DNA from 2 places in the Kitasatospora sp. NBC_01246 genome. Region 1 is predicted to be linked to the other one. Evidence: riboswitches for the same ligand, from Rfam matches in the RefSeq annotation. Region 1 holds a riboswitch; the other holds the start of a gene.
The links. A riboswitch is a leader RNA that binds a small molecule or an ion and turns the genes downstream of it on or off. The one in region 1 is predicted to bind cobalamin.
Positions count from the first base shown of each region.

Region 1 (3,887 bases):
AACCGACTCAGGTGGTCAGGTAGAGAATACCGAGGCGTTCGGGTGAACTATGGTTAAGGAACTCGGCAAAATGCCCCCGTAACTTCGGGAGAAGGGGGGCCATTCCTGGTGATGAGTCTTGCACTCTGAGCTGGGGGTGGCCGCAGAGACCAGCGAGAAGCGACTGTTTACTAAAAACACAGGTCCGTGCGAAGCCGTAAGGCGATGTATACGGACTGACGCCTGCCCGGTGCTGGAACGTTAAGGGGACCGGTTAGCTTGGATTCGTCCGGGCGAAGCTGAGAACTTAAGCGCCAGTAAACGGCGGTGGTAACTATAACCATCCTAAGGTAGCGAAATTCCTTGTCGGGTAAGTTCCGACCTGCACGAATGGCGTAACGACTTCTCGACTGTCTCAACCATAGGCCCGGTGAAATTGCATTACGAGTAAAGATGCTCGTTTCGCGCAGCAGGACGGAAAGACCCCGGGACCTTTACTATAGCTTGATATTGGTGTTCGGTTCGGCTTGTGTAGGATAGGTGGGAGACTTTGAAGCAGCAACGCCAGTTGTTGTGGAGTCGTCGTTGAAATACCACTCTGGTCGTGCTGGATGTCTAACCTGGGTCCGTGATCCGGATCAGGGACAGTGTCTGGTGGGTAGTTTAACTGGGGCGGTTGCCTCCTAAAGAGTAACGGAGGCGCCCAAAGGTTCCCTCAGCCTGGTTGGCAATCAGGTGTTGAGTGTAAGTGCACAAGGGAGCTTGACTGTGAGACTGACGGGTCGAGCAGGGACGAAAGTCGGGACTAGTGATCCGGCGGTGGCTTGTGGAAGCGCCGTCGCTCAACGGATAAAAGGTACCCCGGGGATAACAGGCTGATCTTCCCCAAGAGTCCATATCGACGGGATGGTTTGGCACCTCGATGTCGGCTCGTCGCATCCTGGGGCTGGAGTAGGTCCCAAGGGTTGGGCTGTTCGCCCATTAAAGCGGTACGCGAGCTGGGTTTAGAACGTCGTGAGACAGTTCGGTCCCTATCCGCTGTGCGCGTAGGAGTGTTGAGAAGGGCTGTCCCTAGTACGAGAGGACCGGGACGGACGAACCTCTGGTGTGCCAGTTGTCCTGCCAAGGGCATGGCTGGTTGGCTACGTTCGGGAGGGATAACCGCTGAAAGCATCTAAGCGGGAAGCCTGCTTCGAGATGAGCACTCCCACCTCCTTGAGAGGGTAAGGCTCCCAGTAGACGACTGGGTTGATAGGCCGGATATGGAAGCCTCGTAAGGGGTGGAGTTGACCGGTACTAATAGGCCGAGGGCTTGTCCTCAGTTGCTCGCGTCCACTGTGTTGTTCTGAAACAACGACCCCCATGACATGGCCTGTCGTGGGTGCGGTGATAAGTTTCATAGTGTTTCGGTGGTCATAGCGTGAGGGAAACGCCCGGTTACATTCCGAACCCGGAAGCTAAGCCTCACAGCGCCGATGGTACTGCAGGGGGGACCCTGTGGGAGAGTAGGACGCCGCCGAACAATCATTCCAAAGAACCCCCCGGTCCGTAAGGATCGGGGGGTTCTTTGCGTTTCCGGAGAAAGACGCCACCAGCCAGGTGCCGACGCGGCCGGCCCAACTGCGGCCTCCCCCCGGGCTCGACCACGGAGCGTCACAGCAGGAGGTCCGTCGCCCGTAGGGCTGCCCGGACCGGCGCGGCGGCACCCTGGAACTACTAGGACGCCCGACTAAATGGTCGTGAACAAGGCCCGCAGTGCAGGGAAGCCGGTGTGAATCCGGCACGGTCCCGCCACTGTGACCGGGGAGTGCGTTGTCGCAGTGCCAGTCACTGGTGCCCAGCCGGGAAGACCGGGCGGCGCGCAGTGATCCGGGAGCAGGCCTGTGATGATCCGTGGCGGAGACGGCCGGTTTCGTCGCGGCGGCCTCGGCGGCCTTGGCGGTGCGCGACGCCGAGGTGGTGGTCACCGTGCTACCGGCCGGCCACCACCTGCTGGCGGCCTACGCGGACCTGCTGCCCGCCGCCCGCCCGGGCACGCTCTTCGTCGACTGCTCCACCGTCGACGTGGGCGATGCCCGGTCCGCCCACGAGCTCGCGGACGGCCCGGGCACCGGGCGATCGGCGCGCCGGTCTCCGGCGGCGTGCCCGGCGCGACCGCCGGGAGCCTCAACTTCATGGTGGGCGCCGCGGCGGCGGACCTCGCCGCCGCCGGACCGGTGCCGCCGGCGATGGGCGCCAAGGTCGTGCACTGCGGCCCCTCGGGCGCCGGGCAGGCTGCGAAGATCTGCAACGACATGATCCTCGGGATCTCGATGATCGCGGTCAGCGAGGCGTGCGTGCTGGGGAGAGCCTCGGACTCAGCCACCAGGCGCTGTTCGACGTCGCCTAGACCGCCTCCGGCCAGTGTGGGGCGCTGACCGGCAACTGCCCCGTCCCCGGCCCGGTGCCGGCCAGCCCCGCCAACCGTGACGACCGGGCCGGCTTCGCCGCCGCGTTGATGGCCAAGGAGCTCGGACTGGCCGCCGGAGCGGTCAAGGCCGCCGGCCTGTCGGTGGAACTCGGCCTGAGGGCAGCGGAGTTGTATGCGGACTTCGCCGCCGCCGAGGGTGCGGGGCTGGACTTCTCGGCCATCATCACGACCCTCCGGGAGGGGGGCGAGCAGACCCGTCGGTGAATACCGGCCGACCGGCCGGGGCCGCCTCGCGAATGGCCCCGGCCGGTCGGCCCCGGGAAATGCCCGGGAGTGCCGGGAAGCCGACCGGCGGGTCGGCCCGGAATCCCGCCACCGGTTCGAGCCACGTATTCCCCTCACGGATACCCGGCACGGATACCCGGCACTACGCCGGAGGAATGTACCCGTGGTGTTGCCGGAGATGAATTCGCCGTGACGAATTCCGGTCCGCCGGGAATTCGACCGGCCGGCCGGTCCCGGTATCCGGGGGTTCTTCCGGCCCGCCGCGGGCCGGGCCGGAAGAACCCCTGGGTGGTGCCGGACCGCGGAGCTACGCGGGAACGGCCCCGGCGGGCCGGGTGAGGCCGTCGAAGCCCGCCGGATCGGTACCGAGACCGGCCGGTGCCACCCAGTCGAACGGCCGGTAGACCGCCGGGCCCAGGCCCAGGCTCTCGGCGACCGTCTCCCGCAGCCGGTTCGAGGTGAACCCGCCGATGACGTTCATCTGGGCGTCCCGGTAGAGGCGCTCCACCTCGTGGCCCCGGGTGACGCCGGCCGCGCCGTGGATCTGCACGGCGCGGGCGGCGACCTCGACGGCCATCTCGGTGGCGTAGATCTTGAGCATGGCGATCGCCTCCCGGGCCGACCGGCCGGCGGCGAGCTCGGTCACCGCCCGGCGGGCCAGCACCCGGGCGGCGTCGATCTGGGCCCGGGATTCGGCGAGCTGGGTCTGCACGCCCTCCATGTGCGCCAGGGGCCGCCCGAAGGAGACCCGCTCACCCGCGTACCGGACCGAGGCGTCCAGTGCGGACTCGGCGATGGCGATGGCCGAGACGGAGATCAGCAGCCAGCCCCAGGCCATCAGTTCGGCCAGCTCACCGGCCAGTTCGCCGAACGGCACGGGCACCACGTCGGCCTCGGAGACGGTGGCCTCGGTGAAGACGATGCCGCCCCAGGGCATGCCGCGCAGGCCCATCCGCGGCGTCTCGTAGCGGCGGACGCCGGGCTGGTTCAGGTCCACGAAGGCGAGGCACCAGTCGTGGCCCTCGTCGCCGGGGGCCTTCTGCCGGCGGGCGAGTGTGACGGCCACGTCCGCGTCCGGCGCATTGGTGATCTTGGCCTTCTCGCCGTTGATGACGAACCCCTCGCCGGGGGCTCCGGCCGGCCGGACCGTGGTGGTGTAGGTCCCGGCGTCGCTGCCCGCGGGCGGTTCCACGATGGCGAAGCAGGCCAGCTT
Region 1 covers NZ_CP108484.1:6,553,032-6,556,918, forward strand. Annotated here, with positions in the region: rRNA gene OG618_RS27810 (23S ribosomal RNA) at 1-1,299, shown strand, start outside; rRNA gene rrf (5S ribosomal RNA) at 1,385-1,501, shown strand; cobalamin riboswitch at 1,739-1,862, shown strand; partial or broken gene OG618_RS27820 (NAD(P)-binding domain-containing protein) at 1,876-2,653, shown strand; gene OG618_RS27825 (acyl-CoA dehydrogenase family protein) at 2,982-3,887, opposite strand, start outside.

Region 2 (3,887 bases), 4.5 Mb from region 1:
TCCAGCTCCATCGCCAGGTGCCGCTCGGTCCGGCCGACCAGGATCGACTCCAGCAGTTCGCCGAGCGCCTGGTCGGCGATCTCGGCGGCGATCCGCAGGTCCGCGATCTCGTGCTCGTCCTTGATCACCCGCAGCTGTTCGACCGCCCGGCCGAGGTCGGCCAGCCGGACGCCCTCCGCCAGACCCGCCACGGCGCGGTGCCGGGCGACGGTCAGGTCGTGCTCCTCCACCGCCAGGTCGGCCACCCCCAGCCGGGCCGCGGCCGCGGCGGCCGCCAGCGCGGTGTCGGCGCCCGCCGCCACCGGCACCCGGGTGACGTCCTCGACGATCAGGTGCTCACCGGTGTCGTCCGGCGGCAGGTCGTCCGGCAGCGCCAGCAGCGCCCGCTCCCGGGTGAGCAGCAGCGTCGCGCCGCACGGCGGGCAACCGGTCAGGTACCGCACGTTCGCCGCCCGGGTGATCAGCGCCGCATCGGCCCCGGCCGCACTGCCGTGCTCCCTCAGACGCTCCCGCCGGACCGCGTACGCATCAGACATGCGTCGAGCCTACGGAGCCCCACCCCGATCCGCCCGCCGAGCGGATCCGACCGGACCAGGACGGCCCTGGTCGGACACCCGGCCGGTCCGCCGGTGCGGCGTCGGCCCCCGGCGCGGCCCCCGGCGCCGGGGTGCGCGGCCGGTCGACCGGCCGCGCACCCGAACGGACGGTGCGGGCGGCGGACCGGAACGACCGGAGCCGCCGGCGGGAGCGTGCGCCGCCCGACGAGCCCCGGCGCGTACGCGGTCGCGCGGCCGACCAGCGCCTCCACCGCCCGCCGGGGAATGGGCGGGGCGGAGGCCGTGTTGGACCCCGTGAAAACGACTTCCATTTCGGCGAAAGCCGTTTCCCCACCGCCCACCCCTCGGAGGAGGAGAACCATGGCCCGCAGCGAACTGCGCCCCGTCGTCAAGCTCAGGTCCACGGCCGAGACCGGCTTCACCTATGTGACCCGCAAGAACCGCCGCACCGACGCCGACCGGCTGGTGCTGCGCAAGTACGACCCGGTCGCGCGCCGGCACGTCGACTTCCGCGAGGAGCGCTGACCTCCCCCGTGGGCCCGGCAGGGCCCGCGGACCACGGCGAGGCGGCGCCCACCCGAACGGACCGGGTGGGCGCCGCCTCGTGACACCGCGGTGCCGGGGGCCGTCGGGGCCGACTACTTGGTGATGACCCCGGCGGCCTCGTCGGCCGCCGCCCCCTGGGCGGGCACCCCGTCGGCCGGTACCACCGGCTTCGGGCTCCAGCGCTGTTCGACGCCGGCGAGGCGCCAGTAGGCGATAGCCGCCCCCCAGACCACCACGAACAGCCCGACGATCGCGTAGCCGACGTTGTCCAGCGAGATGTCCGCGATCCAGCCGCTGACCGGGTCGGTGAGGTCCAGCTTCTCGTGCAGCACGGCGACCAGCTCGATGGTGCCGATGATGAACGCCACCGCGATCGACAGCCCGGTGATGGTCAGGTTGTAGTACACCTTGCGCACCGGGTTGGAGAACGCCCACTGGTACGCGAAGTTCATGAACGTCCCGTCCAGCGTGTCGAACAGGCTCATCCCGGACGCGAACAGCAGCGGCAGGCAGACGATCGCGTACCAGGGCAGCCCGGCGGCCGCGCCGGAGCCGGCCATCACCATCAGGGTCACCTCGGTCGCGGTGTCGAAGCCGAGGCCGAGCACCATGCCGACCGGGAACATCTGGCCGGGCCGCGTGATCGAGCGGGTCGCCCGGTTCAGCACCCGGGCCATCAGACCGCGCGAGTTGAGGTGCTCCTCCAGCTCCGCCTCGTCGAACCGACCGGCCCGCATCGACCGGAACACCTTGAGGATGCCGAACAGCGCCGCCAGGTTGAGCGCGCCGATCAGGTAGAGGAAGACACCGGACGCGGAGGTGCCGACCACACCGAGCCACTGGTGGGTGGTGGACTCGTCGTCCATCAGCGTGTTGGCCAGCTGGGCGCCGCCCGCCACCAGGGCGGCCATCAGGACCACCATCGAGGAGTGGCCGAGCGCGAACCAGAAGCCCACCGAGACGGGCCGCTTGCCGTCCGCCATGAGCTTGCGGGTGGTGTTGTCGATCACCGCGATGTGGTCGGCGTCGAAGGCGTGCCGCATGCCGAGGGTGTAGGCGGTGATGCCCAGGCCCACCCCGAAGACCTGGGTACCGACCTCGTACTTCTCCGGGGCGACCAGGAAGATCAGCGTCCCGAACGCCACTACGTGCATGGCCAGGATCACCCCCATCAACCCGGCCGTGCGGAGGGTGTCCTCGCGCCGCCAGCGGAAGCTCGGCAGGGCGGAGGACGCCGCGGGAGCAGCGGCGGTTTCGGGCAGGGTCATCTTCGGATCACGCTCCAGCACCTCGTGGAAAGACGTTCGTGAGATGCCGTGGCCGGTCTCCTGGCTGACGGGGCTTCCGGATCCGCCTTCCCAGGCGCGCGAGGCGCCCAGTGGCGTCGTGGATACGGACGACTCCCCCGATCACAGTGGCGAGGGCCGCTCCGGACTCCGGACCCTGAGGGTCCGTCACCGGTCTTCCCGAACACCACGGCGGGCAACACCGTAGGGGGCCGCACCTCACCCTTGCAAGGCTGCGCACCTGCGCAGGTGTCCAGGATCACAGCCACGGGCTGCAACAATGTCCGCATGCATCTCGTACCGGCCGACCGCGCGGGCCACCGCACCATCGACGGGCACCGGGTCTGCGAGGCCATCGCCGCGATCGGCGACCCCGGGCACGTCCGGTCCTGGGCCGAGCGGTTCTCGCTGCTCGCCGACCCGGGGCGGCTCGCCCTGCTGCTCGCCCTGCACCGGGCCGGGCCGCTCGCCGTCACCGACCTGGCGGTCGCCACCGGCATGCGCGACCCGGCCGTCTCGCAGGCGCTGCGGCTGCTGCGCACCGCGGGTGTGGTCACCGGCGACAAGGACGGCCGGGTGGTGCGCTACCGGCTCGTGGACGAGGCCCTGCGCCCCCTCCTCGACGAGTGCGCCGCCGCGGACCACCACGAGCACGGCGAGCCCGCCACCGGGAGCGACGCCACCGGCGGCGAGCCCTCCGCACCCCGGGCCGCCGCGGCCGGCTGACCGGCTGGCCGACTCCCGGCTGACCGGCTGCGCGCGCGGAACACCGCCCCGGGCGCCCCGGGCCGTCGCGCCCGGGGCCCGCCTCACCCCTCCCGCACCAGCCGTTCGAAGCGCTCCAGCGAGCGCCGGGCCAGCGGGTCCGTCGCGGGCCGCAGGGCCCGGTCGAGCAGACCCGCGCCGGGGAGCCGGAACGCGCCGAGGAAGGCGAAGCGGGTGCCTCCGGCCTCGGCGCGGGCCGCCATCCCGCCCAGCAGGAAGCGGCTGCGCATCAGGCACCACCCGGGCGTCAGCTCGACGTCGAAACGGGCCCGCAGTCGGGTGTGGCCGGTCACCAGCGCCTCGGTGCGACCGTCCGCCGGGCTCCCGGCCACGCGGACCGACCGGATGTCCGGCAGCCAGCGCGGGAGCCCCTCCTCCAGGTCGGCCGCGGCCGCCCAGACCCGCTCGAACGGCGCGTCGATCAGCGCCTCCCGGACGGCGGCGCCGGGGGTGACGGCGGCGATCACATGCAGCCGGCGGACCGGGTCGAAGGCCGCCGTCGGCCAGGGGGTCGGTGCGCTCACTGCTGCCACGCCCTTCGAAAGCCGAGCCGGGCCCGGGAGAGCCGGGACTTCACGGTGCCGGGTGCCACGCCCAGCAGTTCTGCGGTGGACCGCTCGTCGAGCCCCTCCAGGTCGCGCAGCACCAGCACGGCGCGGTGCTCCGGCGTCAGCCGGGCGAGGACGTCCTGGATGTCGGTGGCCAGCTGCGGGTCGCCGGGGCGGGGCAGCTC
Region 2 covers NZ_CP108484.1:2,087,466-2,091,352, forward strand. Annotated here, with positions in the region: gene OG618_RS08980 (M24 family metallopeptidase) at 1-536, opposite strand, end outside; gene rpmG (50S ribosomal protein L33) at 918-1,082, shown strand; gene OG618_RS08990 (HoxN/HupN/NixA family nickel/cobalt transporter) at 1,196-2,371, opposite strand; cobalamin riboswitch at 2,405-2,596, opposite strand; partial or broken gene OG618_RS08995 (ArsR/SmtB family transcription factor) at 2,678-3,016, shown strand; gene OG618_RS09000 (SRPBCC family protein) at 3,199-3,678, opposite strand; gene OG618_RS09005 (RNA polymerase sigma factor) at 3,675-3,887, opposite strand, start outside.
Region 2: it holds a riboswitch for cobalamin, as region 1 does, so the genes downstream of both, OG618_RS08990 (HoxN/HupN/NixA family nickel/cobalt transporter) here and OG618_RS27820 (NAD(P)-binding domain-containing protein) in region 1, are expected to answer to the same signal.